Regions from separate parts of the Exiguobacterium sp. BMC-KP genome, predicted to be linked through region 3. Evidence: riboswitches for the same ligand, from Rfam matches in the RefSeq annotation. Region 3 holds a riboswitch; each other region holds the start of a gene.
What was found. A riboswitch is a leader RNA that binds a small molecule or an ion and turns the genes downstream of it on or off. The one in region 3 is predicted to bind lysine.
Positions count from the first base shown of each region.

Region 1: another riboswitch for lysine. It lies ahead of ADM98_RS04235 (amino acid permease); the one in region 3 lies ahead of ADM98_RS01960 (Na+/H+ antiporter NhaC family protein).
Region 2: another riboswitch for lysine. It lies ahead of ADM98_RS03730 (aspartate kinase); the one in region 3 lies ahead of ADM98_RS01960 (Na+/H+ antiporter NhaC family protein).

Region 1 is NZ_LGIW01000014.1:51,762-62,868, forward strand. It holds gene ADM98_RS04210 (DHA2 family efflux MFS transporter permease subunit) at 1-596, opposite strand, end outside; gene ADM98_RS04215 (HlyD family secretion protein) at 609-1,265, opposite strand; gene ADM98_RS04220 (TetR/AcrR family transcriptional regulator) at 1,458-2,063, shown strand; gene ADM98_RS04225 (diguanylate cyclase) at 2,112-3,203, opposite strand; gene ADM98_RS04230 (MarR family winged helix-turn-helix transcriptional regulator) at 3,340-3,795, opposite strand; lysine riboswitch at 3,959-4,147, shown strand; gene ADM98_RS04235 (amino acid permease) at 4,279-5,760, shown strand; gene ADM98_RS04240 (hypothetical protein) at 5,841-6,023, shown strand; gene msrA (peptide-methionine (S)-S-oxide reductase MsrA) at 6,093-7,040, shown strand; gene ADM98_RS04250 (DUF2252 domain-containing protein) at 7,110-8,423, shown strand; gene ADM98_RS04255 (amino acid permease) at 8,632-10,068, shown strand; gene ADM98_RS04260 (glycerol-3-phosphate dehydrogenase/oxidase) at 10,114-11,107, opposite strand, start outside.
Region 2 is NZ_LGIW01000013.1:167,803-178,909, reverse strand. It holds gene argH (argininosuccinate lyase) at 1-917, shown strand, start outside; lysine riboswitch at 988-1,165, shown strand; gene ADM98_RS03730 (aspartate kinase) at 1,278-2,477, shown strand; gene ADM98_RS03725 (aspartate-semialdehyde dehydrogenase) at 2,491-3,483, shown strand; gene dapA (4-hydroxy-tetrahydrodipicolinate synthase) at 3,501-4,382, shown strand; gene dapB (4-hydroxy-tetrahydrodipicolinate reductase) at 4,379-5,125, shown strand; gene dapD (2,3,4,5-tetrahydropyridine-2,6-dicarboxylate N-acetyltransferase) at 5,112-5,819, shown strand; gene ADM98_RS03705 (branched-chain amino acid transaminase) at 5,845-6,777, shown strand; gene alr (alanine racemase) at 6,774-7,832, shown strand; gene lysA (diaminopimelate decarboxylase) at 7,846-9,162, shown strand; gene ADM98_RS03690 (LysM peptidoglycan-binding domain-containing protein) at 9,290-10,285, opposite strand; gene ADM98_RS03685 (ABC transporter ATP-binding protein) at 10,478-11,107, shown strand, end outside.
Region 3 is NZ_LGIW01000012.1:80,153-91,259, forward strand. It holds gene ADM98_RS01950 (hypothetical protein) at 1-85, shown strand, start outside; gene htpG (molecular chaperone HtpG) at 169-2,031, shown strand; gene ADM98_RS01960 (Na+/H+ antiporter NhaC family protein) at 2,098-3,681, opposite strand; lysine riboswitch at 3,793-3,971, opposite strand; gene ADM98_RS01965 (hypothetical protein) at 4,064-4,801, opposite strand; gene ADM98_RS01970 (heme oxygenase) at 4,924-5,247, opposite strand; gene ADM98_RS01975 (methyltransferase) at 5,337-5,996, shown strand; gene ADM98_RS01980 (ABC transporter ATP-binding protein) at 6,009-6,890, shown strand; gene ADM98_RS01985 (ABC transporter permease subunit) at 6,887-7,693, shown strand; gene rlmN (23S rRNA (adenine(2503)-C(2))-methyltransferase RlmN) at 7,818-8,891, shown strand; gene ADM98_RS01995 (DEAD/DEAH box helicase) at 8,955-10,391, shown strand; gene ADM98_RS02000 (NAD(P)/FAD-dependent oxidoreductase) at 10,413-11,107, opposite strand, start outside.

The sequences.
Region 1 (11,107 bases), on a different contig from region 3:
ATGGCGGCTCCACGCTTATGCGGAGGGAACAACGTCATGAAGACGTTCGATCCAAGCGGCATCAAGATACCAGCACCTGCTGCCTGAACGACACGCCCAATCATCATAACTGGGAAGTTCATCGCCATCGAACAGATGATCGATCCGAAGAAAAAGAGCGTCATCGAAGCGAGGAACAATTGGCGGAACGTATAACTGCGCATCAAAAAGGCACTGATCGGAATCAAGATTCCGTTGACGAGCATGAAGCCCGTCGTCAACCACTGAGCAGTAGATGTTGAAACGTTGAAGTCATTGATCAGAACCGGCAACGCGACATTAATCAATGTTTGGTTCAAAATAGCAATGAACATACCAATCAGTAAAACCGTCAATACTTTCGGAATACTGACGTTTTCAGTTGAAACTTGTTTTGGAGGTGTTGCGACCGGAGGTGTCACGGACATCGTTGGTTCCGTCTCAAGTGATTCTTCAAGTGTCGGTCCATCAGTCGCCAGTGCCATGTTGGATGGGCGACTTCGACGGGCGATCCAGTTGACACCGATGATGATCAGAATCGTAAACGCGCTATATCCGAATAAAAAGGTAGTAGACATGAACGTCCCTCCTTAATCCTTATGAATGCGGACGGTCACATTCATACCAGGTCGAATGTCGAGCGATTTTTCTTGTGAGAGCGATACTTTCACCGGAATGACTTGTGCGACTTTCGTGTAGTTCGCATTTCCGTTTGAAGAAGGCATCATCGAGAAGGTTGAAGCTGTCGTCATTCCGATCTGTTCAACTTCACCAGAAAGTGTCGTGTCCGGATAGCTGTCGACATACACATCAACGGTTTGTCCGACTTTGATTTCATCGATTTCTGTTTCTTCGATGTTCGCTGTGACCCAAAGATCGTTTAAGTCAAAACCATAGGCGAGTGGTGTACCTGCTGCGACGAAGCCGTTCTTTGTCGCCATCGACTGAACGATCGTTGCTTTAGACGGCATCGAAACAGAGAGATCTGTCGGTTTTTGTCCAGCTTGTGCAGTCATGACGTGTCCGACTGTTGCACCACTGTTGAGTGACTCGCCTGTTTTTGCTGACCAATCTGTCAATTTACCAGCGCTTGGGCTCGCAACCGTTATCATTTTACCATCGATTTTTGCATTGTCTGTTTTGACATAGCTTGTGGCTTGATCGTAATAGTAGTATCCGACGACACCGCCACCAATCAAGACGATGAGAGTGACAACATTGATGATTAATAATTTTTTCATACTCATGGGTGTGTTAGCATCCTTTCTTGTGTACAATCGATTCAAAAAAAGTACTCCTCTGGGGGGAGGAGTAATTAATATAGTTAATTATATGGATAGTTAGCTAACAAACAACCGACAATTTCCGACAAAATGTCGGAAAAATAGATGGTAACGGATTCATTTATGAAAAGATAATGAAAAAGGAGTGAAATGTGAATGAATGAGAGCCGTGATCCACGACCGAAACGGTCACGTGACCGTATTACAATGGAATTATTTCGTTTATTGAAGACGCATAGCTTCTCGAGTATCACGGTCAAGATGCTGACAGATGGGGCAGGGGTGAACCGTTCGACGTTTTACGCTCACTATACAGATAAATATGATTTGCTTGACCAAATCGTCGAGGAGCAAATGACGGCACTTGAAGGGGCGATTCGGATTACGGTTACAAGCACGGTTTTTCCGACAGTTGAACAGGTAAGTCGCTATTTTGCTCGTTTGTTCATTCACATCGAAGAAAACGAATTGTTTTATCAGACGATGCTCGTTCAAGGGCCGATTAAAACGTTCATCTCTCGTTTTCTCGATACGTTGAAAGAAAACTATCGTCTCGTGTTTCGGTCACAAGTCGCAGATGGGGCTACTTTCGTCGATCGAGATTTGTTGTTGAATTACGTCATTGGGGGACAGCTAGGATTATTGATTTCGTGGTTACGAAACGATCGTCCCTATTCAGCAGCATATATGGCGGAGCAATTAAGCCGAATGATTGTCTTCGGGACGGTTGAGAGTATCGGTTTTCCTAAGGAAACGGAATGAGTACGTAAAAAAAAAAAGACACTCCCATGTGAAAGTGTCTGATCCGTTTTAAGCCTGTCGGAATGCGAGTTCCTTCGTATAGATCGTACTTCGATTTCGTCCGCTTTCTTTTGAGTAATACAACGCTTTGTCTGCTTGCTGCAAAGCTTCAAGAGACGTATGTGAATCACTAGAATGCGCGATGCCTAGAGAAATCGTAATTTGCAAATCAGGAACATCTGCTGTTGGGAAAAGGTTACGTGCAACCGTCATCCGAGCCAGTTCTGCGATTTTTTGCGCTTCTTTAGCCGAAGTGCTCGGCAGAATGATTAAAAATTCTTCACCACCGTATCGTCCAACGAGATCGTCCGGACGTGTCAAGGAAGCGAGAGTCATACCAAGTTGGCGTAAGACATCATCACCTGCATCATGACCATATGTATCATTGACATGCTTGAAGAAATCGATATCAATCAAGACGAGCGAATAGCCTTGGTCGGTTGAACCGACAAGTGACAGTGAATCATCGAGACGACGACGATTGGCAAGTCCCGTCAAAGCATCTGTCATGGCAAGTTTCTGCTGGTACTGGATATTTTCGAAGTGACGGCGTAGTTCCGCTAGTAACCGGAAAGCAACGAATCCAGCTAGTAGATTAAAGAAGATATAGGCAATCGAGATCTTAATGAATGTTGACCATGTGTTGGTCAGCACATAAATTGCCGGTAAGGAGTATAGAATCCCTACTAGTACCATAAGCTGAAAATGGCGTCCGTTCACATGAAGGAAACGGCGAAGGATCCCGATCGTTAAAATAAACAGAGTCATGATTAACGTAGATAAATAAAAACCCTCCATTTGATCGACGGGTGTTAAAAAGTAACGTGTCCCGATGATCATTACACCTGCGACGATGGCGCTTGGGAAACCACCGAACAGCATGGCGATCGCGACGGGAACGATTCGTAAGTCAACTCGGGCGACATCAATTTGGATGCCATTGAACATTAATAACACTGCAATCAAACCACAGACAGCGCCTAATATGAGGCGTATGTTCCAGCTAGAATTCAGCGAAATGCGTGGTTGATTCCGAAATGGTAAGAACAAGAGAGTAATCGTTGTGAACAGTAGACAAAAGTTAATGATGAATTGATTCATGATGGACAACAAATCCTCCCAACTCCCCCAGCTAACAGATTTCCATATATATACTTCCAGTATACTCAACTAGATAACGGCTAGACAGAGGGAAATCTTTAGATAAAATAGAAAAAACGGTAGAAAATCTACCGTTTTATGATGATGAAGTAAGTGTATCTTCATCCATCGTCAATAAAATTTTATCAAAGACACGAATCATTGTTTCGAGTTCTTCTTCCGTCAATGTCCCGAAGCGATCTTGCAAATAGTTTCTGCGGACGATTTCGAGATCCCGAAATGCACGTTCTCCGTCATCCGTCAAAGCGAGGACGATTGAACGACGATCTTCCGTTGAACGTGTCCGTGTGACGTATCCTTGTTTATACAGCTTATCCGTCAAAGCAGTGACTTGACTCGTCGCGAGCTCAAATTGTTCCGCGAGAAGCGTCGGGCGCTGAGGACCATTTTCCGAAAGGCTCCGTAAGATGAAAAATTCACTTCGGGTCGCTGTTCCTTCAAATAGTCGGTTAAGTTCACGTCGCAGGGTACGAAGAATGACACGCATTTGTTCCTCGAGTCGGTAAGTTAGCAAATCACGTTCCTGTGGCATGCAAGCAGCATCCTTTCTCTCAGTGGACTTCTACCATTTAGTGTACTAAACATATCGGATTTTTACCATCGACTACCCGATATTCGAAAAAGGCAATTGACAATTTCGTGGCGATTTGTGTAATATGACGTAGTACTATCAATTAAATCAGTTCTCACTCAACCAGTGGGATGGAGGTTGCAGTTCTTAAGAGTACGGTTACGGATGTCGTCAAGCGACAAATGAGGTGACCTGAAAGGAAGAATTGCCGAAATCAATCATCGCTTTGAAGATGATCGATTGGGATTAGATCGAACAGGTCTAATACTGTCACAAGTCGGGTATCACTTACTTGTGGAGAGCTATCTTTCACGACGGTAGAATGAGGCGCATCCATTTTATTATGTTGCGTTCTCATCTTCCATCTGGAAGATGAGGGCGCTTTTTGTTTTTTTCATTCAAAAAGTGTCCTCTCAAAAATCTATACAGAGAGAAGCGAACGAAATGAACAATTTAGATGTTAACAAAACAACAGATTCAACAGCAGAAGGTTTAAAACGTGGATTACAAGCTCGTCATATGTCGATGATTGCTATCGGCGGAGCTATCGGAACAGGACTCTTCATTGCGTCTGGGGCTTCCGTTGCCGCAGCCGGACCAGGTGGTGCGCTCCTGTCTTACGCTATCGTCGGTCTGATGGTCTACTTCTTAATGACAAGTCTTGGTGAAATGGCGGCTTACATGCCGGTTGCTGGGTCCTTCTCGACATACGGAACAAAATTCGTCGATCCATCATTTGGCTTTGCGCTAGGCTGGAACTATTGGTACAACTGGGCAGTTACGATCGCAGTCGAACTCGTTGCTGCACAAATCGTCATGACGTATTGGTTCCCAGACGTTCCTGGTTTTTACTTCAGTGCATTGTTCCTCTTACTGATGATCGGTCTGAACTTCTTCTCCGTTAAAGGATTTGGAGAAGCGGAATATTGGTTCGCGATGATCAAAGTCGTTACCGTCATCGTGTTCTTAGTTGTTGGTGTTGCAATGATTTTCGGTGTCTTTACATCAGAACCACCAGTCGGCTTTAAAAACTTTGCCCTTGGTGATGCACCGTTCGTCGGTGGGATTCCTGCCGTCATCGGAATCATCCTTGTTGCTGGATTCAGTTTCCAAGGAACGGAGCTCGTCGGCATCGCAGCGGGTGAATCAGAAGATCCGAAAAAGAATGTTCCAAAAGCAGTTAAACAAGTTTTCTGGCGTATTTTGCTTTTCTACGTCTTCGCGATTTTCGTCATTGGGATGCTCATTCCGTATACGAGTCCGAACTTGGTTTCAAATGATATCACCGACGTAGCGGTCAGTCCGTTTACGCTCGTCTTTGAAAAAGCAGGTCTTGCTTTCTCAGCAGCACTCATGAACGCCGTCATTTTGACGTCTGTCTTATCTGCCGGAAACTCAGGGATGTATGCTTCGACACGTATGCTTTACACGCTTGCGCGTCAAGGTGATGCACCGAAGTTGTTCGCGAAAGTCTCGAAAAACGGTGTACCACGTAATGCGTTGCTTGCAACAGGTGCCATCGGTGCGCTCTGTTTCTTGACGTCGATGTTTGGTGGCCAAGTTTACTTGTGGTTACTCAATGCTTCCGGGATGACAGGCTTCATCGCATGGCTCGGGATTGCGATCAGTCACTATCGTTTCCGTAAAGGGTTCATTGCACAAGGGCACTCGTTAAAAGACTTGCCGTATGTTGCACCAGCGTTCCCATTCGGTCCGTTGTTCGCATTCGGTCTTTGTTTCCTTGTCATCGTCGGTCAAAACTACGCAGCATTCCTTGCTGATCAGATTGATTGGGTCGGGATTGCCGCGACGTATGTCGGAATTCCATTATTCCTTGCTTTCTGGTTAGGACATAAATTCAAAAATCGGACGTCCGTCGTTCGTTACGAAGAGATGGACTTCCCAGAACATCCACGCCAATCGTAATCAGTGAGCCACCTTCAAATGAAGGTGGCTTTTTAGATGTCGCTTCAAGTAAGATGAAAGAAAAATAGGAGGCGATCTTCGTGAATTATTGGTACCACTTTAAGCGTGCCTTTTTACCGATCGCGTTATTGCTTGTGACGCTTGCCCTGTATCAAATGATCTATCGTTTAAATAACATCTGGTATTCGCTTGGAGGACTTCTCCTTGTCTTCGCAGCAATCTATTTCGTCATGCGTCGTCTAAAAGCGAATCCAGAAGACTGAATGAGCAGGAAAGTCGAGTCCATGCTCTGAACGCGGTAAAATAGACATATACAGAGGAGGGGAAGATAGATGGCAAAAGCAATATTTGCAGGTGGTTGTTTCTGGTGCATGGTCAAGCCATTTCATAAATACGATGGTGTCGAGCAGGTCATTTCAGGATATACCGGTGGTCATACAGAGAACCCGACTTATAAAGAAGTCTGTTCGGAAACGACAGGTCACTTAGAGGCAGTCGAAGTGACGTACGACCCGTCCGTCATTACGTATGAAGAATTACTCGAAATCTTCTGGCGTCAAATCGATCCAACAGACGGTGGTGGTCAATTCAACGACCGTGGTGAATCGTACCAACCAGCAATCTTTTATGTTGATGAAGCGCAACGGGAAGCTGCTGAGCGTTCAAAAGCTGAACTTGACGCATCGGGACGTTTTTCACGTCCGGTCGCGGTAGAGATTCGTCCGGAAAAACCGTTCTGGCCAGCTGAAGAATATCACCAAGATTATTATAAAAAGAATCCGTTCCGTTATCAGATGTATAGTGTCGGCTCAGGTCGCGCAAAATTCATCAAAGAAGCGTGGAAGGATCATGGTAAAGAGAAAGAGCTGAAACAGCGCCTGACACCGATTCAGTATAAAGTTACACAAGAGAACGGGACAGAGCCTGCTTTCCGTAATGAATACTGGGATGAAGAACGTCCAGGTCTATATGTCGATATCGTTGACGGGACACCACTCTTTACGTCAAAAGATAAATTCCAGTCAAACTGCGGTTGGCCAAGCTTCGCCAAACCAATCTCAGAAGACAAGATGGAAGTCGAACTCGATACGAGTCATGGGATGACACGGACAGAAGTTCGCTCTGCGAGTGCAGATAGTCACCTCGGTCATATCTTTGATGATGGTCCAACGGAACTCGGTGGACTTCGATACTGTATCAACTCAGCGGCGTTACGATTTATTCCGCTGGAAGAGCTTGATTCGGCAGGATATGGGGAATATAAAAAACATTTCGAGTAACACACAAGGAGTAGTCAAACGATTTCGTTTTGACTGCTCTTTTTTTACAATTCGAGAGGAGAGTGTAAAATGTTTCAGCCGGTATATGAAGAAATTCGACAGATGACGATTGCGAAGGTCCTTGATTTTTATGATCATGAAATTCGTCAACTTAACGAGGCGGCACGACAAGAAAAGTACGACAAAATGAGTTTGAGTCCGTTTCGCTTTTTCCGTGGAAGTTCGCATCTTTTTTATTACGATGTGACTCGGATTCCTTTAGGGTTCGATACACCACGAGATAAACCAACTTGGATTCAAGGTGATCTTCACTTTGAAAACTTCGGTGTTCATGGAAATGCGAAGGGGGAAATCATCTACGACGTCAATGACTTTGATGAAGGGTACTTAGGTTCTTATCTATATGATTTAATTCGAATGGCAGTGTCTGTTCGATTGTTTGCAGAAGAGGCGGGCTACGATCCAGCACCTGCCATCCAAAATTACGTCTTTAAATACTTACATGATTTAAAAAAATATGCGTCCGGAAAAGATCCGAGTGATGTTTGCTTTACAAGAGACAATACAAAAGGACCGATTAAAAAGTTGATCAAAAAAGCAGAAAAAAAACGTGAGGAATTAATGGGAGAGCGAACAGAAATTATCAATGGAACAAGACGATTTCGTGCGTTACCCGACATGGAAATAGTGGATGACGCGACAGTAAAAGCCATCCAAGGTGCTTGGTATTCTTATATCGAGACGATTGATACGGAGGATCGGCGAACAGAATCCTTTTATACAATCAAGGATATTGTACGTAAACTAGATAGTGGAACGGCATCGATTGGTCTTGAACGCTACTATCTCCTTATTGAGGGAGAAGGCGGCGAAGAAGATTTGATTCTTGAAATGAAACAGGCACAAACTTCTGTCCCTTCGTTATTTTTACCCGTCTATCGTCCAGAAGCTGAAGCGATTCATCAAGGGAGACGAATCATCACTTCACAAAAAGCGATGCAAGCACATGAAGATCCGTATCTCGGTTATTTAACGATAGATGGTAAAGAATATTATGTACGTGAACGTTCGCCATATAAGAAAAAATTAAAGGTGAAGCACATAAAAAGTCAGGAAGACCTTGAAAACGTTCTTTGTATTCAAGGTCAAATTACCGCAAAAATCCATGCACGGGCGGATCAGGATGCTGGTATTAAAGAAAAAGTTTTAACGCATCATGCGGACGTCGAAATCATCCAGGCCATCGGTGTTTCAGATACTGCTTTCTTAGAACAAATCGAGCGTTGGTCAAGTGCGTATGTTGAGCGAACAAAGCTGGATTATCAAGTGTTTTTAGAGTGGATCAAGGCACGTAAAGAAGCTACCAAAACAATCGAATCCTGAATCATTCAAGGGGTGTGTAACAGCAGTTACACACCCCTTATTTTTGAAGAGAATTTTATTCTTTAGCAGATGAAAGCGTCAGTCAAAAAACAAATAGGTATAATGACCTATATCAATTTATCAGAAAACTTCGTAAATTTTTGATTAAGTTCTTGCGAACGACTCGCTTCGTAAGACAAATCAAAAAAGATATAGGGGGAAGTACATCATGAGTTTGACGCGGAAAAAAGATGTTTCCGCTATGATTGCTGCAAGTAAACGCAATAGTGGACTTGCTCGAAATCTTGGCGCGATGGATTTAACGTTTTTAGGAATTGGCGCCATCATCGGAACCGGAATCTTCGTGTTGACGGGAACAGGAGCTTTAACTGCAGGACCAGGACTTATCGTATCCTTCATTCTATCTGCTATCGCCTGTGGTCTAGCTGCTCTTGCTTACGCTGAATTCGCATCAACGATTCCGGTCAGTGGATCCGTCTATACGTACACATATGCAACGATGGGTGAAATCTTTGCTTGGATTATCGGCTGGAACTTAATCCTTGAATATGGACTCGCCTCCAGTGCCGTTGCAGCCGGATGGTCTGGGTATTTCCAGTCCTTGCTCGCAGGATTCAATATTCATATTCCTACGGCACTCTCAGCAGCTCCAGGAGCAGTCGAGGGGGCGAAGACATTCTTCAACCTTCCAGCCTTCTTAATCCTCTTTGCCATTACGGCATTGTTGTCGATGGGAATCAAGGAAACGAAGCGCGTTAACAACATCATGGTTGTTATCAAATTAGCAGTCGTTATTCTCTTCATCGTTGTCGGTGTCGGCTACGTTGAACCTACGAACTGGGCACCCTTCACACCATTCGGTTGGGGAGGCGTCTTCTCAGGTGCTGCGATCGTCTTCTTCGCATATATCGGCTTTGATGCCGTGACATCAGCAGCAGAAGAAGTTCGTGACCCACAAAAGAACTTGCCGCGTGGTATCATCGGCTCACTCGCTGTCTGTACGATTTTATATGTTATCGTCGCAGCTATCATGACAGGTATCGTACCGTATCAAAAATTCGCAGGTGTCGATCACCCGGTCTCACTTGCAATTCAAATGGCTGGTCAGAGCTGGGTTGCCGGCTTCATCGATCTCGGTGCAATCCTCGGGATTACAACGGTCATTCTCGTCATGACATACGGAATGGTTCGTCTTGCATTCGCCATCTCGCGTGACGGGATGTTCCCGAAAGTCTTCTCTGAAGTACATCCGAAGTACCAAACGCCTTTCAAGGCGACTTGGATGATCGGACTTGGTAGCTCACTCGTCGCTGGTTTCGTTCCACTCGACGTCATTGCGAATCTCGTCAACATGGGTACACTGGCAGCATTCGTCTTGATCTCAGTCGCGGTCTTAGTTCTCCGTAAGACACAACCAGATCTTCCACGTGCCTTCAAGTGCCCTGGTATGCCATATGTGCCAATCGCAGCGATTGCTTCATGTCTTTTCTTGATGTTCAACTTGAAACTCGAAACATGGATCGCATTCGTGATTTGGCTCGCAATCGGTTTAGTACTCTACTTCGCCTTTGCGCGTAAAAGTTCGAATCTGCATCCCGGAAACATGCCAGTAGCGGAACTTGCTGCTTCAAAAGAAGAAGATTGACACACAAAGACCCGATGCCTCACGGCAATCGGGTCTTTTCTCATATCATGAAAGCGGAACAGGTCCTTTGACACGAACGGCATCAAATTCACGTTGAATGCTTTCATTGGCTTTCGCTTCTTCTTCTGCTGACCAACCGAGTTCGCTACGCATCAAAGCAAGAACACCGTCTGCATACTGCTCTGCATGCGGGAAATCAAAGAAGACGGCCGAGGCGCGACGATTTAAGAAGTCACCGGGTTGCATGACGAGTTCTGCTTCTAATCCATACAGGAGAGCGCCGAACCAGTGTAACGGTAATTGATAACGAGCCGCCTCGTCACCACGCGTCCGAATTAATTCGTAGACGCGTTCAACGTTCGTGCCATAACGCTGGATGAGCCACGTCGTTTCATTCGGTGACAATCCAAGTGCTTCCCCTTTTGGTTGTTGTTCCTTCAAATAACGAGCAAATCCTTTGCTACCTTGTGGATGACCACCGCCAAGCAAGATATCGTGCGTACGGGAAGCGAGGTAAATCCGATTTTCTTCTGTCTTGAATTGATCCGCAACCATATCGATGATTCGTTCTGCCATCTTCCGGTACCCGGTCAACTTACCACCAGCGATCGACATTAGCCCCGATTTTGAAACGAAAATCTCATCTTTTCGCGACAGTTCACTTGGATCTTTTCCATCTTCATGAATGAGTGGGCGAAGTCCAGACCACGTTGATTCGACGTGTTCAGGTCGTAATTCAACATTGAACATTTGATTTGTGGCCTCAAGGATATAGTCCTGATCCTCGACGGTGACGCCAGGCTCAAGAATATCTCCTTTATAGTTCGTATCCGTTGTTCCGACATACGTTTTCCCTTCGCGTGGAATCGCAAAAATCATCCGACCGTCCGGAACATCGAAATAGACAGCTTGTTGTAGTGGGAAATGTGCTTGATCGATGACGAGATGAATCCCTTTTGTCAGGTGTAATGATTTTCCGGACTTCGAACCGTCCTTTTCGCGCAGTTCGTCGACCCAAGGCCCCGTCGCGTTGATGATT
Region 2 (11,107 bases), on a different contig from region 3:
ATACCCATTTGCAACGGGCGCAACCGATCTCTCTTGCCCATCACTTGCTTGCGTACTTCTGGATGTTTGAACGGGACGTCGAACGGTTGACGGACAACCAAAAACGGATTCGGAAATCACCGCTTGGAGCAGGAGCGCTCGCTGGGACGACATTTCCGATTGATCGTTTCCGGTCTGCGGAGTTGCTCGGGTTTGAGTCGATCTATCCGAACAGCCTCGATGCGGTCTCTGACCGGGACTTCGTCATCGAATACCTCGGGATCGCCTCGACCGTCATGATGCATCTATCTCGTTTTTGTGAAGAGATCATCATCTGGGCGTCGCAAGAATTCGGCTTCATCGAGTTGTCCGATGCCTTCTCGACAGGGTCGAGCATGATGCCACAAAAGAAAAATCCTGATTTCGCGGAATTGATTCGTGGGAAAACAGGGCGTGTCTATGGCAATCTAATGGGCTTCTTGACGACGATGAAGGCATTACCACTCGCTTACAACAAAGACATGCAAGAGGATAAGGAAGGGGTCTTCGATACAGCAGATACCGTCCTTCAGTCCGTTCAAATCTTCACCGGAATGATTGAATCTGCGACGTTTAAGACAGAAGCGCTCAAGAAGGCGACAATGCAAGATTTCTCGAATGCAACGGAACTCGCTGACTACCTTGTGACGAAAGGCATACCATTCCGGGAAGCGCATGAGATCGTGGGAAAAGCCGTCCTTTATTGTGTACAGAATGACTGTTTCCTAAAAGATTTGAACCTTGAGACGTATCAAACATTCCATCCTGATATCACAGACGACGTCTATCCGCTTCTCGATCCGGTTCAAGCAGTAGCGCGCCGGACTAGCTACGGCGGTACAGGGTTTGCTGCCGTTTCAGAGCAACTCGAACTCGCGAAACAACATCTTGCAAATTGACGAATTTTGAAAAAAATCAGCCAAATGACTGGATTTAACAAAAGATGTCTGCTATAACTGTAACTAACAACCGACAGATAGAGGCGCGGATGACATGAGTAGCATCATTCTTGAAGGCAAGCATGCCGAATGATGTGAAAGGGGAAGTCCGCCGAAGTGAACGAGAAGATGCTTACTCTTGTTTGCTGGTACAACGGTTAAGATCCGTTGTACTGCCGAAACCGATGTTTCGGAGCGCTATCTTACGTAAAAGAACGAATGACTTTGTCTTCGTTTGTCCGATCGTGATAACGACGGGCCGTAGGAACGCTCCTACCGGCCCGTCGTTTTTTTCTGTATCGGGACAAAGGAGATAGGATTGTGACAACTGTACTTAAATTTGGTGGAAGCTCGGTTGCGACTGTCGAACAGATTCAGTCTATTGCGAATTATTTGAAGAGTCGCGCAGCCGAAGGTGAAAAACTCGTCGTCGTCGTTTCGGCGATGGGCAAGATGACAGATTCTTTAATCGCTCAGGCGCAAGCCATTACGGATCGCCCCGAGCGGCGAGAACTCGATCGTCTGCTTGCCATCGGAGAAGAACAGACGATTTCATTACTCAGCATCGCCCTTAACTCGCTCGGCGTCAAAGCGTTATCGCAAACTGGCGCACAAGCAGGAATCAGCACGATGGGCGTGCATACGAAAAGTAAGATCAAACAGATCGATGGAGATCTGTTACGACAAAAACTCGAAACGTACGATGTTGTCATCGTTGCTGGGTTCCAAGGTGTCAACGAACTCGGTGACGTGACGACACTCGGACGAGGCGGATCGGATACGACGGCAGTTGCTCTTGCGGCAGTGCTCGATAAACGGTGCGAAATCTATACCGATGTCGACGGTGTCTACACGGCTGATCCACGAATCCATGCCGCGGCTCAGCCGATCCCCCACATCTCATATGACGAGATGATGGAGATGAGCGCCCTCGGGTCGAAGGTTATGGAAATGCGGAGTGTCGAGTTAGGAAAAAAATACGGCGTACACATCTTCGTCGGGAAAACACTTGAATCGAAAAGGGGAACATGGATCATGGAAGCGACGGAAACAATGGAACAAAAAGCGGTAACGAGTGTCAGCGTCACGAAGAACGTCTTGACGGTGTCAATCAAACACGTACCGCAAACAAATGCAGCAGTAGCTGATATCTTCGAACTGTTATCCAATCGCCACGTCAACATCGACATGATCAGTCAAACGACGTTCGACAGTGACATTTTCTTATCGTTCTCATGTCCACTCGATGAAGAAGAATTCCTCGATGAAGCCTTAAAAGACATCATGGATCGCTTTACGACAGTGAAGGTCGACCGCCATAACCAACACGCAAAATTATCTGTCGTCGGAATCGGGATGCGGGATGCAACAGGTGTTGCTTCGAAGTTGTTCGCAATTTTCCGAGCAGAGAACATTCCATTCTATCAAGTTACGACTTCAGAAATTAGTATCTCATACACGATTGCACAAGCAGACATTGAACGAACGGTTGCAGCGATTGCAAACGCGTTCGAGTTATAAGGAGGAGAACAGGATGTATCATGTAGCAGTCATTGGAGCAACCGGCGCGGTCGGTCAAAAAATGTTACAAGTACTAGCAGAACTGGACTTCCCGGTCAGCCGCTTATCCGCTTACGCTTCTGCTCGTTCAGCAGGGAGCACGGTACAGTACAAAGGAGAAGACATTACGATCCAAGCATTGACACCAAGTATCACGGAAGACGGGATCGACGTCGCGTTGTTCGCGGCGGGCGGGACGATCAGTGAGCAATATGCACCGTTATTAGCTGAAAACGGAACGCTCGTCGTCGATAACTCGAGTGCCTTCCGGATGCAGGAAACGATTCCACTCGTCGTACCAGAAGTTAATCCACAAGCGATTCAAGCAACGGACCGTTTGATCGCGAATCCGAACTGTTCGACGATTCAATCGGTCGTCGCATTAGCGCCGCTCCAGTCACTGGGATTCGAGCGTGTTAACTATACGACGTACCAGGCTGTATCTGGTTCAGGTCAAAAAGGGATCGAGGACTTGGCACGCGGGGCACGCGGAGAAGAACCCGTCAATTATCCGCACCCGATTCACGATAACATCTTGCCGCATATCGATGTGTTCCTAGAAAACGGTTATACGAAAGAAGAGCAGAAGATGATTGACGAAACACGGAAAATCTTCAATCTTCCAGCATTACCGGTCAGTGCGACGTGTGTTCGTGTTCCAGTCACGAATTCTCACTCGGTTGCGATTAACGTTACGTTTACGCAACCGACGACGGTTGAAGCCATCCGTGAAGCGTTAGAAGGTGCACCAGGCGTCGTCCTCGTTGATGATGTCGCAAACACGCGTTACCCGATGCCACTCGATGCAAGTGGAACGGACGATGTCTACGTCGGACGGATTCGACAAGATGATAGTCTTGCGAACACATTCCATCTCTGGTGTGTGGCTGACAACATCCGAAAAGGTGCTGCGTCAAATGCCGTGCAAGTCGCACGTCAAGCGATCGAACAGTCGATTCATTCATAACAAAGGAGGAGTTCTTCATGTTCAAAGGAGCAGGTACAGCGCTCGTTACACCATTTAATGAAGCAGGCGAGTTAGATCTACACGTATTTAAACGCTTGATCGAGCAACAACTCGCAGCAGGTATTCAGGCGCTTGTCGTCGGGGGTACGACAGGAGAAGGGTCGACCTTAACGAATGCTGAATTCGAGCAACTTCTGACGACTGCCGTTCAAATCACGGCAGGACGCGTACCGGTCATTGCTGGAACGGGTTCGAACAACACGGCAGCAACGATCGAGAAGACATTACTTGCAGAACGTCTCGGTGCGGACGCAGCGATGCTCGTCACACCTTACTACAATAAAACATCACAAGCCGGTCTCGTCGCGCACTTCACGGCAGTCGCCGATGCAACAGAATTGCCGATTATGCTATACAACGTTCCATCACGAACTGGCGTCGCAATCGCTGTCGATACAGCGGTGACGTTAGCACGTCATCCACGGATTCAAGCCTTTAAGGAAGCAAGTGGAGACGTCAGCTTCATGGGAGAACTGATGGCAGCGATTCCGGAAGACTTCGCGGTCTTCTGTGGAAATGACGATCAAATCCTGCCGTACATGGCATGGGGCGCACAAGGTGTCATCTCAGTCCTCTCGAATCCGTACCCGGCAGAGACACAAGCGCTGGCTGAGGCGTTACTCGCACAAGATCTCGTGACGGCGCGTCGGATTCAAGCCGACTTGTTACCGGTCATCGGTGCTTTGTTCAGTGACGTCAATCCGATTCCAGTCAAAGCATCGCTTGAAGAACTTGGTTTTGCAGTTGGTGCGCCTCGCTTGCCGCTCGTCCGTCAATCGGAAGCGGGTCACGCGCATTTACTCGAAACGATGCATGCTTACAAAGGAGTGGTTCGATGAAACTCGCGTTACACGGTTATGGTGCGACAGGACAGTATGTCGTCGAACTAGCGCCACAAAGTATTGTTGCAATCGTTGACCGGACGAAGTCATCCGATACGATTTCTTCATACGCGGAGCTAACAGAGATGTCAGAGAAAGTTGATGCGATCATCGACTTTTCACATCCGAGTTTGTTACCGGATTTACTCGCTTACGGGTTGGCGACAAAAACGCCACTCGTCATCGCGACGACTGGCTTTTCTGAAGCAGAACTTGCGTCGATCCAAGATGCTGCGAAAGAAATCCCGATTTTTCAGTCGTACAACATGTCTTACGGTATCGCGATGGTGCAGCAACTGTTAAAGACACTCGTACCATTAGCAGGGGCGTATGACATCGAATTGCTCGAGAAACACCATAATCAAAAAGTCGATGCGCCAAGCGGAACGGCCGAGTTGCTGTTGCAAACGATTCAGACAGCGCGTGACGTGACACCGGTGTATGACCGGTCGCAAACGCGGCAGAAGCGGGAGACGAACGAAATTGGGATGCACGCGATGCGCGGCGGAACGATCTTTGGAGAACACGAAGTCTTATTCGCCGGTGTCGACGAATTGATTGAAATCAAACATACGGCGTTATCGAAAAAAGTATTTGCTTCTGGTGCAATCAAAGCAGCTGAAGCACTCATTCAAAAAACAGCGGGACTCTATACATTAGAGACGCTCTACACACAGGAGGATTCACATGTTACTCACTGATGCTTACGAAATTGCTAAATTCATTAAAGATGCTAAAAAACAAACACCGGTTAAACTTTACGTCAACGGCGATTTGGCTGGCTTGACGATCGAAGGTGCAACAGCATTCGGATCAGATGAATCAAAGATTTTCTTCGCAGATGCAGGACTTGCGGCTACTTTCTTAGAAAAGTATTCAGATCGCATCACGGATGTTCACGTGGAGTATGATCGTCGCAACAGTGCGGTACCAATGCTTGATACACGTCACCTGAATGCACGCATCGAGCCAGGCTCTTGGATTCGCGATCATGTCGTTATCGGTGATAACGCGGTCGTCATGATGGGCGCCATCATCAATATCGGTGCATCAATCGGAGATGGTACAATGATTGATATGAACGCTGTCGTCGGTGCACGTGGGACGATTGGGAAAAACGTTCATGTTGGCGCAGGTGCCGTGGTCGCGGGTGTCCTCGAACCACCTTCAAAAACACCTGTCATCATTGAAGACGGTGTCTTGATTGGTGCAAATGCAGTCATTCTTGAAGGCGTCAAAGTCGGTAAAGATGCCGTCGTCGCTGCTGGTAGTGTCGTCACAGAAGACGTACCTGCTGGAAGTGTCGTTGCTGGAACACCTGCACGTGTCATCAAACAGAAAGATGCGAAAACAGAAGAGAAGACGCAATTGGTGGATGATTTACGTTCACTCTGATTGACGTCGAAGAGGAGGAAAACACATGGCAGTGGATACACAGTATGGAGAAGCAATTTGGTTAGATGGAGTTTTTCATGATCCGAAAGATGCAAACACAAGCGTCATGTCACATGCGATTCACTATGGTAGTGGATTCTTTGAAGGAATTCGTGCATACGCAACACCGGATGGACCGGCGATCTTCCAATTGAAGGAACATATCGAACGTCTCTTCCGCAGTTGTGCGTATTACCATGTCACGATTCCGTATACTGTTGACGAACTTGTTCAAGCAACGATCGATTTGGTTGCGAAAAACGGATTTGAATCGTGTTACATCCGTCCATTCGTGTTCCTCGGTACGCCATGGCAAGCATTGATGGCGAAAGATACGACAGTTCATGTCGGAATCTCTTGCTGGGAGCTTGGGGAATACTTCGATAAAGGCGCTGGCATTCGTGCCAAAGTCGCATCGTATCGCCGTGTCTCATCAACGATGATGCCGATGCAAGCGAAAGCGGCTGCTAACTACATGAACTCACAACTTTTAAAAGGTGAAGCGATTCGTGATGGATTTGATGAAGCAATCGCACTCGACATGAACGGAAACGTCAGTGAAGCGAGTGTTGCGAACCTCTTCCTTCTAAAAAACGGAACGATTCATACACCGTCGCTCGATTGTTCAGTACTCGACGGTATTACACGCCAAGTCATCATCCGCTTGGCACAAGATCAAGGCTATCCTGTCGTTGAACGTCATATCGGACGCGACGAGTTATATGTCGCTGATGAGATCTTCTTAACAGGAACAGCTGCTGAAATCACGAGTGTCGGTGAAATCGATCATATCTCGATCAATGGCGGAACACGGAACGTCGCTGATGAGTTGCTCGGTCTTTACCGTCAAGCCGTCACAGGTCAATTGCCGCAATATGCGGACTGGTTGACGTATGTGACACCAGCTGTCGCGGAATGACGACGCGTACACTCGTCACGATCGATCGGAAGGCGGTGCGACAGAATGTCGCATCGGTCTTCGCTCGGTCACGTAAACGTATTTTCGCCGTGGTCAAGAACAATGCGTATAACTTAGGTATGCTCGAGATGGTCGAGACGCTGATGGCGTCTGATGTTCATCATTTTGCTGTCGCCGAGTTGTACGAAGCCATTGAAATCAAAACGAATTTTCCAGACAGTTATGTACTGGTTATGAATCCGACGGAGGATTTTGAAACAGCACGACGTTTCGGAATTGCACTCGGTGTCTCATCGCTAGAATGGCTCGCCCTACACAGTGAACAGCTGCAGGGAATCGAGTTACATTTGAAGATCAACGTCGGGATGAACCGTTTTGGTGTCAGTTCGCTTCAGGAAGCGGAAGCTGTCCTTGCGCTTGCGCAAGCAGATTCGCTTGATTTAACAGGTTTATATACACACTTTCCGCTTGCCGACGAACCGGATGCGGATCATGATGGACAAGTCGAACGTTTCGTTGCCATTGCCGATGTGTTACGAAAGCGCCATACGTTCACGTATATCCATTCGGAAAACAGTGCGACGATCGTCAAACACGATCCGCGTCTCGCGTTTTGTAACTATGTTCGTCCGGGAATCTTCTTGTTCGGTTATTCGCCGATCGAAAAGATGGACTGGCTTGTGCCGTCACTTCGGATGACGACAGAAGTCGTTGAAATTCGTGAAATCGGACCGGGTGAACATGTAGGATACGGAACAAATTTTACGAGTACGGAACCGATGCGGATTGCCATCTTACCAGTCGGATATGGAGACGGTGTCGTCCGTGGACGGGCCGCTTTACCAGTTCACATTCAAGGGAAGCCTTATCCCGTCATCAATAAACTATTCATGAGTCATACGTTCGTCGCCGTCGATGGGACGGTTAAAGTCGGAGACGAAGTCGTGCTATACGGGGATGGCGTTGAAATTGACGATATCACTCGGACGGGTGCAGCGAACAATTCAGAGCAGATGTGTGCCCGGTCGTGGCGCTTGACGCATCAGTATCTATAAGGAGGAACTTATTATGTATGGAAGTCAATACCTGACAGAAGAAAACAATACGTTGCACATCGATGGTGTCGCAGCTACCGATCTTGCAGCACAGTACGGAACACCATTGTACGTGATGGCAGAACGGGAGCTGACGGATCGACTGGCAACCGTCCGGGAACACTTCCTTGATAAGTATCCGAATACGTATGCTTCCTTCGCTTCAAAAGCACTGACTGTCAGTGCGGTGTATGAACAAGTTGTGCGTCATGGTCTCGGAATTGACGTCGTCACGGGCGGGGAACTCTTCATCGCCCGTCAATCCGGGGTTCCGGCAGAACGGATTTATTTCCATGGTTCGAATAAATCAACGGCTGATCTTCAGTATGCCGTTGAGGAAGGTGTCGGACGGATCGTCATCGATCACTTTGCAGAGATCGCACAACTCGAAGCGATTGCGGCACAAGCTGGTCAGACCGTTCATGTCCTAATCCGGATCGTGCCACAAGTCATCGGGGGAGCACATGCGAAAATCCAGACGGGTGGTGTCGATACGAAATTTGGTTTCTCGACGCATGCGTCAGATTATTTAGATGCGATCGAAGCGATTTTAGCATCAGAACATCTGTCCTTACTCGGCATCCATTGTCATGTCGGTTCGCAAATTCAAGATCCGTCACTGTTCGAACAGACAGCTCGGACGATGATGGGCTTCGTCGAAACGATCCGTGCCCATCATGGTTTTACGGTCAGCGAAGTTAATGTGGGCGGTGGCTTCGGCATTGCCTATACACAGGACGATCAACCGCTTGATTTTGAAGCGACGATTGCGCGCGTCATGGACGTGATCGAAGCGGAAACGGAACGACTCGGTATCGAACGTCCGCGAATCGGTATCGAACCAGGTCGCTGGGTCGTCGCGAATGCAGGCACAACACTTTATACGGTCGGAGCGATCAAAGAAATCGAAGGCGTTCGGACATATCTTTCGGTCGATGGCGGAATGACGGATAACATTCGTCCAGCGCTTTACGGGGCTGTCTACGAGACGGTCATCGCGAACCGGATGAAGGGTGAAACGACGGAAGTGACGGTCGTCGGAGCAGCTTGTGAATCAGGTGATCTTGTCGCTGAAAAAGCGCAGTTGGTTGAACCGAATGGTGGCGATACGCTCGCTGTGTTTGGAACAGGGGCATATAACTTCTCGATGGCAAGCAACTACAACCAGTTCTTACGTCCGGCACTTGTTTTCGTCCGGGACGGGGAGTCCCGTGAAGTCGTCCGTCGACAAACATATGCGGATTTGGTTCAGTGTGATCTTGGGATCAATGGTGTCCGGTCGGAATCGTAACATACAGAGATGATCGATTGGTAAAAGACGAAAAACCGGCGCGATTGCGTCGGTTTCATGCATACAATCTATAGTGGTTCTTCTCTTCACGGAGAAGGATCGCTTTTTTGTGTTGGCATAAGCCTGGTCAATTTGGAATTTTCAAGACTTGTCCGACGAGTAAGAGATTTGGATTCGTGATGCCATTTGCCTGCATCAATGCTGTGACAGTAACACCGTAACGCATGGCAATGGAGTAAAGCGTATCACCGGATTTAACCGTATAAGTCGTTGTCGGAATTTTTAAGACTTGACCAATGTTCAACAGATTCCAGTTCGTGATGTTATTCGCACTCGCGAGGGCAGAAACCGAGACGTTGTATTTACGTGCGATCGAATAGAGTGTATCGCCTGCTTTGACGGTATACGTCGTACCCGTCGTAGTTGGTGAGCGGAGTAATTCTGAAATCGTGACGAACGAATAGCCTTTGGCTTTGAGTTTCGAAATCATCGTTGGCAGGGCAGTCGGTGTTCCTTTTGCACCAGCGCCGGTATGCATCAGAATGATCGAACCAGGAACGACTTTTGGCAACACACGATCCAAGATGGCTGTTGAAGAGATGCCCTTCCAATCCGTCGTATCAATATTCCATTGAATTGTTTTCGTATATCCTGCGGCTCCGACGGCACTTAACACGTTACTGTTGCTTGCACCAAACGGCGCACGGAAAATCGGTTTTGTCGTTTTTCCGGTCAAGGACCGGATAAGAGACTCCGTCCGAGATAATTCACTCGTCATTTGACTTGCTGTTAATGTCGTAAAATCCGGATGTGAATACGAGTGATTGCCGATTTGGTGTGTAGGAGAGGCGGTTGTGATGTTTTTAATCGATTGGGGATGGTTCGTTGCGCCACTGCCTGTTAAGAAGAAAGTCGCCTTCACTTGGTTACTTTTTAAGATACTTAAGATTTTTGCAATGTTCGTTCCATCTGAACCGTCATCGAACGTCAATGCGACGACTTTTTGTGTCGTCGTTCCTTTTGTCACAAACGTAGAGCTCGCTGCATCAACCTGTGAAGGAATCGATAATGGACTAAGGAGAAGCAATCCGATCATCATGATGGTGGGTTTCTTGATGTTCATCGTCTAGTACCTCCTTCATAAAAAACATGCTTTATGAGTACTCTTTATTAAGGTATTCCCTTTATTTTAAAAAAAGAACTAAGAAATTCCCGTTTTGCAAAGAAATAAAACTAAATTACAGAAAATTTGTTTAAACCGTAATCTTTTTGGGAAACCATAATATATGGAAATAGTAAAAAGGAGTGAGAAGGAATGATCGAATTCAAAAACGTCGGTAAGCAGTTCAAGGACAACGTCGTCTTGAAAGGTTTATCGCTCGAGATTCAAAAGGGTGAACTCGTTGTCTTCATCGGACCAAGTGGTTGTGGGAAAACGACGTCACTTAAGATGATTAATCGCTTGATCGAACCTTCTTCAGGTACGATTTTAGTCAATGGGAAAGATATCATGAAGACGGATACGATCGAATTACGACGTCATATGGGATATGTCATTCAACAAACAGGTCTGTTCCCTCATATGACGGTTCGGGAAAACATTCAATTGATTGCCGGACTTGAGGGGAAAGACCACGATGAGATGGATCAACGGACAGAACAATTATTGACGATGGTCGGGCTTGATCCGAAACAATTCATCGATCGTTATCCGAGCGAACTCAGTGGTGGGCAGCAACAACGTGTCGGTTTTGCGCGAGCTTTGATGAACGATCCAGATGTCATTTTGATGGATGAACCATTCAGTGCACTCGATCCTGTTACTCGAAACGATCTACAGGAAGAACTGTTCAACTTACAAGAAGAAGTGAAAAAGACGATCGTTTTCGTCACCCATGATATGGATGAAGCGATCAAATTAGCGGATCGGATATGTATCATGCGT
Region 3 (11,107 bases):
CACATATGGGGCAGCAGAACACTTGTGTCAAATCGGACGATTCGTCCGTGAAAAAGTCGCGAAGTATAGTGAAAAAGGAGATTGACAGATATTTTGAACTCCCTAATAATAGGAGATGAAATTAGCACTCTATATAATTGAGTGCTAAAAAAGGGAGGCTGAAATAGTATGGAAACGAAACAATTTAAGGCGGAATCAAAACGATTGCTCGAGATGATGATTCATTCCATCTATACGCATAAGGAGATTTTCCTGCGCGAATTGATTTCGAATGCAAGTGACGCCATGGATAAGATGTACTATAAAGCGTTGACGGACGAGACGATTTCGTTCGAGAAAGAACACTACAAAATTACGATTGAACCAAATAAAGAAGCGCGTCAACTCATCATTCGTGATACTGGAATCGGAATGACGAAGGATGAACTAGAAGAGAATCTCGGTACGATCGCGAAGAGTGGCTCGCTTGCCTTCAAGGCAGAAAACGAGGCACAAGATGGTCATGATATCATTGGTCAATTCGGTGTCGGATTCTATTCCGCATTCATGGTCGCAGACGTCGTCACTGTCGTTACGAAACCATTCGGTAATGCAGTCGCTTATAAATGGGAATCGCGTGGTGTCGAAGGCTATACGATCGAGGAAGTCGACAAAGAAACCGTCGGAACGGAGATTACGCTCCACATCAAGGCGAATGAGGACGAAGAATCGTATGACGAATACCTCGAGACGTATCGTCTGCGCAGCATCATCAAGAAATACTCCGATTTCATTCGCTATCCAATCGAGATGAAGGAACTCGAACGTCAGCCAATCGAAGGCAGTGACGAGACGGAAGATGTCGAAGTCGTCAAGACAATCAACAGCATGGTACCGATCTGGCGGAAGAACAAACGGGAATTGACAGACGAGGACTATACGAACTTCTACCAAGAGAAACGGTATGGTTTCGACAAACCGGCAAAACACATTCATATCAGTGTCGATGGTGCCGTTCGTTATCAATCAATCTTATTCATTCCAGAGCAGGCGCCGTACGATTATTATTCGAAGGAATTTGAAAAAGGCCTCGAGCTTTACGCGAACGGTGTCTTGATCATGGAAAAATGTAGCGACTTGCTGCCGGACCATTTCAGTTTCGTCAAAGGAATGGTCGACTCGGAGGACTTATCGCTCAACATCTCGCGTGAACTTCTACAACACGATCGTCAATTGAAGCTGATCGCGAAAAATATCCAAAGTAAGATTAAGACACAACTTGAAGCCCTTCTGCGCGAAGATCGCGCGAAGTACGAAACGTTCTATCAAGCGTTCGGACGTCAGCTGAAGTTCGGTATGTATAATGATTATGGCATGCACAAAGAACAAGTGCAGGACCTCATCCTCTTCTACTCAGCGAAGGAGAAGAAGTTGATCACGCTTGCGGAATACGTCGCAGCGATGCCGGAAGATCAAGCGCATATCTACTATGCGGCTGGTGAGAGTACGAATCGTTTAGATAAGTTACCGCAATCCGAGCTCGTTCGTGATAAAGGGTACGACATCTTGTACTTCACGGAAGAGATCGATGAGTTCGCGATCCAGATGCTCGTGACGTACAACGAGAAGACGTTCAAGTCGGTCACGAGTAGCGACTTAGGGATTGAAGCAGAAGAAGCAGAGACGACGGACGCACAAGCGGAGATGTTCCAAGCGATGCAGGAAGTGCTAAGTGGACAAGTCAAGGAAGTCAAAGCATCGACGCGTCTAAAATCTCATCCCGTCTGTTTTGCGACAGACGGCGCCGTCTCGATCGAGATGGAGAAAATCCTTAAGGCAATGCCGAATAACGAAGGAGTAGAGGCGGTCAAGATTCTCGAATTGAACCCGTCACACGCAGTGTTCCAATCCCTTGAAACAGCGTATCAAAACGATCGTTCGAAATTCGAACACTATACAAAATTAATGTATCAGCAAGCGTTGCTTGTTGAAGGACTTCCGCTTGAAGACCCAGTAGCGTTCGCAAATGATGTGTGTTTATTGATGGTGTGAAACGAATGAGTATAAGAAAAGGCATTGGATGCGCGCATCCAATGCCTTTTTTCGTACAGTGTTACATTAATCCGTCTGTAAATCCGAAGCGGTTTCTCCTTTTTTCGAGAGAACGTTTAAGACGACGACGAAGAGTGCGAATGTGACAAGAGCTCCGATGAAACCGAAGACCGAAGACTCCGTGAAACCGATGACTAAATAACCAACAGCGGCAGTAACTGCACCGACTAGCGCATACGGTAACTGTGTCGTGACATGATCGATATGATGGGATCCAGCCCCAGTCGAACTGAGAATTGTCGTATCAGAAATCGGTGAACAATGGTCACCGAAGACAGATCCGGCAAGAACAGCAGCAAGCGTCGGTAACAAGAGAGAAGCGTCGACCGCCATGACGAGATCCGCACCGATTGGCAACATGATCCCGAATGTGCCCCAACTTGTTCCTGTCGAGAATGCCATCAAGCCGGCAATTAAGAATAATAAGAACGGCAAGTACGAAGCAGAAATCGAGTTGCTAACGAAACTTGCGAGATAGTCACCTGTTTTCATATCACCGATGACAGCGATGATCGTCCAAGCGAACAACAGGATGACGACTGCCGGCCACATCGAACGCATACCAGCAACGATGCTTGCACGGTAATCGCGTCCCGGAATCTTCCGTCCGATCAACATCAGGAAAGCAACGATTAAACTAATGACAACACCAGCGACGAGTGAACGTGTGACATCTGTTGCTTCAAACGCGCCGATCAAAGTGAACGGGCGATTGTCGGCTGCAAGTGCCTGAGCACCTGTTCCGAGTAACGCGCTGATCGTAGCTATGACGAGAACAACGATTGGAACGACGAGATCCCGAACTTTTCCGTTCGTGTGTTCCTTGACCTCTTTTGCCATCCCCATCGGTGTGCCTTTTGAGGCATCGAAGAGTTCACCTTTTGCAGCACGGCGTTCGTGTTGTTTCATCGGTCCGACAGAGATGCCAGAGTAAGCGATGTAAAGTGTTAACAGAAGAGCAAAGATTGCATAGAAGTTCATTGGAACGATCATCATGAAGGCGCTAAACGCCGAGTAATCCGTAATCGAGTGCGTCGTTAAGATACCAGCAATGATGGAGATGATAAATGCTCCCCAGCTTGAAAGCGGACTGATGACACAGACAGGTGCAGCCGTTGAGTCAATCAAATAGGCAAGTTTTGCACGTGATACACCACGACGATCCGTAAGCGGACGACTGACGTTTCCGACGGCGAGACTATTGAAGTAGTCATCGATGAAGATCAAAATTCCGAGGCCGAATGCGACCAAACGAGCACCACGTGCCGTTTTGACGTGCGTTGCTGCCCATTCTCCGAAAGCTCGTGCACCACCTGACGTTTGGATCAACGTCGAAAGGACACCAAGCAATAACAAGAAGACAAGCAATAAGACGTTCCATTCGTTCAAGGCACCATCTGCCCAAAATAGGCTGAAGATGTTCTTACCAAGATAGGTCACCGTATCGATCGGGTTAAAACGGTGGAGTAGTAGGGCACCGACGAGAATGCCGACACCTAGCGAAAGAACGACCTTGCGCGTAAAGATTGCCAACAAGATAGCTAATAAAGCAGGTACAAGGGCGATGATGGAATCTGAATAGTTGACCATAAAAAATATCCTCCTCTTTAATAAATAACTTAAAGATGAGACCCCGCGGCATAAAAAAAGCAAGGGCACCGGCAACAAAGCCGACACCCTCGCTGGATGCGTCTTTCTTAGCCGAATTGGAGCGCTCCATACAACTGCTATGTATGGCAATCGATCGGGTGTTTCCCGAATCGACCAACGACGATATGTTGGACACATATTATCATTTCGGCGATGTCACCTTTCCTGTAGTCGTCTTCGTTGTCATCCTCGGACCAAGTACTGATTGAAATCGCGCCTCTACCTCATCGATAGAATAGTCATATTCTGTTCTTATGGACACTTTATCATGTATTTCAGAAGCGATTCAACCATATATTCTGATAATTTAAGATAAAGTTATTTATTCGGCAAAATGTTGAATAAGCTGTTTCATTAAGTACGGTTGATTCTCTTCAAACTGTTTTTTTCGATGACCGTTTGCACCAGAGGGATGAGGGAAGCCGGAAAGAAGCTGATGCTGTTCAATTCGTCCGTCATGAATCAAGCTACGAATTTGTGCTTCGACGACACGACCGAGCGGAATCAACAGCGCTGATTCATGTAATTGATTGATCTCAGCAACGAAATGTTCCTCTGCATAGTGTCTCAACAAAGGACTACGATTGATTTTCGGTTGATGCCCTGAATAATTTTTTTCTCGATAAAAGACGGGTTGTTTTAATAACGACGTCGGATGCAGTAATTGCTGATGTTGATGAAATAAGGTAGCCGTCGTCTCGATTCCGAGTAATGCTGGAAGTTCGAGTGTATCAAGCATTTGGACGAGGTTGCGTCGCATCGTTCCAGCAAAGCTTGCCGTATATTTGACGAGGCGTGCCGTCTCTTCCAATGAAACGCTATGATGAAGTACATCCGTCGCTTCTTCGAAAGCGATTCGCATCTGTTCAAATCCTGGTGTGATCCCGATGATGACGACTTTTGCTTTGGTATTGACGTACTCACCAATCGGAGAATAATAAACGGTCAGTTCGTTCTCCTGTTGCAATAAAAAGGCATCCGTCCATAATTCATCACGTCGTAATGTACGGTCGTCAGGTAAGGCACGAATAGCATGTTCAAATATAGTTAACGAATTCATGTAAGATCCTCTCTCTCTGTAATGGCATTATGATAACAAATAATACCATTTGAGACAATTAAACCCTTTCTCTTTTTTTTATACAGGTACATAAAAAGGACTCATATCGAGTCCTTCTTGGTTTATTGCGCGCGTTCTTTTACGGAAGCGACTTCATAAGTCAGAATTTCGCTGCCGAGCATCGGAGATTCTCCAGCTTCACTACTCGCAGGTCGACTATGTGACGCTTTGAAATCGTCACTCTCCCGCCACGCTTGAAAACTCTTCATGTCTTCCCAGTACATGTTGACGTTCATCTCATCATGCTCTTCGATGTTTTGTGTCAATAAGACTTCGACACGGATGAAACCATCCATCGTATCGAGTCCACTTGGACGTGTAAAACGAGGAGCGAGGGCAGCAGCCATCCCTTTTTTGACTTTAATCCGGTTCGTAACGACGATCATCATAAAATCCCCTTTCAAAAAACGAGTAACGTACTTCTTCAGTATAGTACGATGAGGGAAAGAATGCCGGAAAGAAGGAACAAAATACAATGAATGAGCAAGAATACGATCAACAATTACGAATCGAGACGATCGAGATGCAACACCTTTATGGTGTATTTAGTCACTACAATCGCTATGAACCAACGCCTTATGCAGCACTAGACGAATTATGCGAAACCTATCTGTTTCAAAAACAAGACACTGTCATTGATTTTGGTTGCGGAAAAGGACGATTGAACTTTTACTTACACGATCGTTTTGACTGCTCCGTCATCGGAATCGAGATGAATGGACAATTTTACGAAGATGCGCTCCGGAACATGGCGAATTACGAAAGTCGACGTAAGCGACGTTCGGGAAGTTTACGATTTGAACAGGCGTATGCCGAACAATACGTCATTCCGGCGGACGCGAACAAGTTTTATTTCTTTAATCCGTTCTCTTCCCAAATTTTCATGAAAGTGATCGATCACATTTTAAGTTCGGTCGAGCGGTCCTCGCGTTCGGTTGATCTCATCTTGTACTACCCAACCGATGAATATCGAGAATATTTGGAGCGACATACCGTATTCGAGCAAATTGATGAGATTCGATTACGAGACTTTTATGACAAAAATCACGACGAACGATTTGTCATCTATCGTTTTGATCCGAAGAAACTGCTTCAAAACGGGTATGAATACAGTGATGAGAGAAATGGAAAATAAGGAGGTCGGATGATGATTCGCTTGGAGCATGTCACGAAAGAGTTTGCACCGGGGCGTGGAATATTCGATGTCAGTTTTACGGTTGAGCCGGGAACAATCTTTGGTTTCATTGGACCAAACGGATCCGGAAAATCAACGACGCTCCGACATTTGATGGGATTGATGGCTGCGGATGATGGAAAGGCGACGATTGGCGGCTTTGATTGCTGGACACAAAGTAAAGAAGTGAAGCAGTTGGTCGGTTACTTGCCGGGCGAGATTAGTTTACCTGGAGATATGACGGGAGCAGACATGCTGGATTTGATGCAACGGTTGCATGGCAGTGATCCGGCACGACGACAACTGTTGTTGAAACGATTTCCGTTTGAGACGAAGACGAAAATCCGTAAGATGTCAAAAGGGATGAAACAAAAACTGGCACTCGTCGGTTGTTTCATGAAGGATGCACCAGTTTATCTACTCGATGAGCCGACCAGTGGACTCGATCCTTTGATGCAAGAGCGTTTTTTAGAGTGGATCGAACAGGAGAAGCAAGCGGGAAAAGCGATTTTGATGAGTTCGCATCACTTTCCGGAGATGGAAAAGTCTTGCGATCGAGCGGCTTTAATCAAAGCGGGTCGTATCATCGTCGAATCGGATATCCATGAGTTGGTTCGATCGAGTCGCAAGACGTACACAATCGTCTTCCGAACTGAGGTGGAGGCGGCACAGTTCGCGATGCAGATCGGTACGGAATCGAAGCGAACAGAAGTCAGTTTTCAAACGGACGAGACGCTGAGCTTAAATCAGGCGATTGCTTACCTAACCCAATATGATGTACAACTGATCCGTCCGTCAGCAGATGATTTAGAACAGGTCTTTTTGCATTATTACGGAGAGGAGGAGTCATCGTGATATTGTTGATCCGTTCGTTGTTCAAGCAAGTCAGAAAGCCCGTGCTTGCTTATGCGATTGGAACGAGTCTCTACTTATTGATGCTTGCGCTACTTTATCCATCGATGATGAAGACGGGTTTATTAGAAGCAAAACTGGAAGCATTACCCCCCGAGGTCTTGAAAGCTTTCCAGTACGATAAGGTGACAGGGTTTGATAACGTGCTGGATCTACTCGGCGGCAACTATTACGGACTGATCTTCCAAGTCATTGTGAGTCTCTTCCTGCTCTCATTAGCGGCACGCTTGGTTGCCCGACCAATTGATAATGGGGAACTGATCGTTTATCTCGCAGCACCTATAACGCGACATGCATACACACTGGCTGTTGCTGTCGTCATGGGCATCGCTAGTACGCTTCTCGTAGGACTAAACGGACTTGTACTGATGGTTGCTGACTGGTGGATGACCGGTATTTCAATCGATGATGTCATCTTATGGCGGATTCAAGTCAATGCTCTCTTTTTACTCTTTGCGATGGGTGCCTTTACGTTATTCATTGCGACGTTATTCGACGAAGAACGACGTGCTTTTTCACTTGCAGGTAGTGTATTAGTCCTCTCTATCGTTTTGACAATCCTATCCGAATTGAGTGACAAGACAGAGTGGCTCCGTTATCTATCCGTCTTCTCCTTATTTAATACGACGCAGTTATTAGAAGGAACGGACCATTTTCTTATCCACTCGGTTTCCTTACTCGTCCTTTGTCTTGTTTTCTTGACGGGAGCGTTCGTTCAATTTGGACGTCGTAGTCTATCGATTTGATCGAAAGTGACGAAAAAACTTTACAGAAAGTGAACATTTAGGATTTGAACGTTGCGTCAAGCGCTGATTTTTACTAAGATAAAGGAATGTTGTAGTTCTGGAAAAAGAAATGAGGTCTTTTGAAATGAATAAACCATCCATTTATGGATTAACGCTTGAGCAGATGACAGAATGGTTATCGAATCAAGGGCACAAACCATTCCGTGCCAAACAAGTATGGGATTGGCTCTACCGTAAACGTGTCACGACTTTCGCGGAAATGACGAATGTCAACAAGGATTGCCTTGAGTTGTTAGATCAGAGTTTTACGATTGACTCGATGACAGAAGCGGTCAAGCAAGAATCAGCAGACGGAACAATCAAGTTCCTCTTCAAATTATATGATGGCAACTTGATCGAAACGGTTTTGATGCGTCATAAATACGGTCTTTCTGTCTGTGTTACGACACAGGTTGGCTGTAACATTGGCTGTAGCTTCTGTGCAAGTGGTCTCATCAAGAAGAGCCGCGACTTGTCGGCAGGCGAAATCGTTGAACAGATCATGAACGTTCAACATCACCTCGATGCAGTCGGTAACGAAGAACGTGTCAGCCACGTCGTCGTCATGGGTATCGGTGAACCGTTCGATAACTTCGACAACATGGTCGACTTCTTGAACGTCATCAAAGATCACAATGGTCTTGCGATCGGTGCACGTCACATCACGGTTTCAACAAGTGGTTTGGCAGACAAGATTTACAAGTTTGCTGACTTGAAACTCCAAGTCAACTTAGCAATCTCGCTTCACGCACCAAACAACGAATTGCGTACGCAAATCATGAAAATCAACCGGGCGATCCCGCTTGAGAAATTGATGCCAGCGATCGATTATTACGTTCAAACGACGAACCGTAAAATCACGATCGAGTACATCTTGCTCCGTGGCGTCAACGACCAAAAAGAACACGCGGTCGAACTTGCGAAATTGTTCGAAGACAAACGTCACCTGACGTATGTCAACTTGATTCCGTACAACCCAGTTGATGAGCACGGTCAATATCAACGCAGTACGTCTGAAGACATCACGACGTTCTACGATACGTTGAAAAAGAACGGCTTGAACTGTGGTGTTCGTCTTGAACACGGAACAGACATTGATGCTGCGTGTGGTCAATTACGTAGTAAGCAAATCAAAAAAGATAAAGTAGCATCCAAATAATTCGTTGGGCTTCTCATCGTTTCGGTGGGAAGCTTTTTTTACGATAAGAAATGAGGACATCCTATGACACGTACACGATTCAATGATTTTAACTTAAGCGCACCGATTCTCGATTCAATCGAGCAACTCGGTTATACGACACCAACCGAAGTTCAGCAATCCGTCATTCCAGTCGTATTGTCTGGAAAAGACGTCATCGTCAAATCACGGACAGGGAGCGGGAAAACGGCATCGTTTGCGATTCCGCTGTGTGAACTCGTCGAGTGGGAAGAAAATAAACCACAAGTTTTAGTCTTAACACCAACACGTGAGCTTGCTTTGCAGGTCAAAGAAGATATTATGAACATCGGACGCTATAAGCGGATCAAAGCGACTGCTGTCTTCGGAAAACAACCGTTCCGCGGACAAGTGACAGAGCTCAAACAAAAGACACACATCGTCGTTGGCACACCAGGACGCGTACGCGATCATATCGAGCGGGGCACGTTATCACTTGAGAAAGTGCGTTACGTCGTTTTAGATGAAGCGGACGAAATGCTGAACATGGGCTTCCTCGATCAAGTCGACGCCATCTTGTCCGAGTTACCGAAGGAACGGATGACACTATTGTTCTCTGCGACTTTCCCAGAAGACATCGAACAGTTGAGTGACCGTTACATGGAGGCACCAAAACGAATCGAAGCAGGTGAGACGGTCGTCTCAACGATCACGCATAGCTATATTCCGGTGACGGATAAGACGAAGTTCGCCATTTTAAAAGATGTCCTCGTCGCTGAAAATCCGGATCGTTGCATGATTTTCTGTCGGACGAAAGAACATGTCGATTTCGTCGCGAATGGCTTGCGCGCACATGACTATCCGGTTGAAGCGATTCACGGTGGAATGGAACAAGATGACCGACTCGATGCGATGAAAGCGTTCCGTGCCGGTAAGTTCCGGATTCTTGTTGCAACAGACGTCGCGGCACGCGGAATCGATATCGAGAACATCACACACGTCATCCAGTACGATCTCCCTGTCGAACGGGAAAGCTACGTTCACCGAACAGGTCGGACAGGTCGTGCGGGAGCTACTGGACAAGCAATTAGTCTTGTCACACCAGCAGACGAACGTCGCCTGAAGGAAATCGAGCAATATCACGGGAAGCTGACACGTCGACAAGCACCGACGGAAAAGGACTTGATGCGGACAGCGGATGCGTTCGAGGAGAAGATGGCGACGGAAGATACGCGTTCATCGAAAACGGAACAGCTCGATGCCGACATCATGAAGTTGTTCTTTAATGGTGGGAAGAAGAAGAAACTCCGTGCCGTCGACTTCGTTGGAACGATCGCGAAGATTGAAGGCGTCACAGCAGACGACATCGGAATCATCTCGATTCAGGATACGTTGACGTATGTCGATATCCTGAACGGGAAAGGTCCGCTTGTCTTACGAGCAATGAAGACGACGAAGGTCAAAGGGAAACAATTGAAAGTGTACGAAGCATTCAAGAAATAAGACAAGCCGGTCATTCTCCGCTTAGGCGAAGAGGGACCGGCTTTTTTGTGTCAAGGCATGTCCAAGATGGAGTCCGCTAGCGGCTGCCTGAGCAAGAGAGTGTGTTGCACCGGAACAATCACCGATTGCATAGACACCGGGACACGTCGTCTCAAACGTTTCGGACGTTTCAAGCATCGGTGCGTAAAACTTACCATCTAGTCCGTAAAGTAACGTATCTGCAGGGAGTTCCGTCTCAAGAAGTCGTTCGAGGCGTTCTAAAAAACCTTCTAAGACGAGACAATCTTCTACAGGAACTTCCGCGTGTAAATCTCCCGGGGAAGCACTTAGAGAAGGAATGATTTCGTTACGAGTCAATTGCTCCATTGTCGTCGCTTGTAATTTTCGAAAATCACCGAGTCGTTGGACGACGATGCGATCCTGTCCTTGGTTGATCTTGCCGATGACACGCGTCGCATACGCATTGGCTTTCGCTAGTGTCGAAAAATAACGTGGGAGAAACAGTGTAAAGTTCAGATTCGTCGATCCGTCTGCTGTCTCGTGGACGTTTTGACCGTCCGGCATGACGAGGCCTTCTTGATATTTTCGAATGATCCGTCCACGCGGATTCATGCAATAAGTGACGGCTTGACCATGAGGAGAGTCGTAGCCGAGCTTCGTCTCGAACGTGTCCTGTAGCAACGTTCGAAAGAGGACTTCCTCTGTTTCAATCCGCA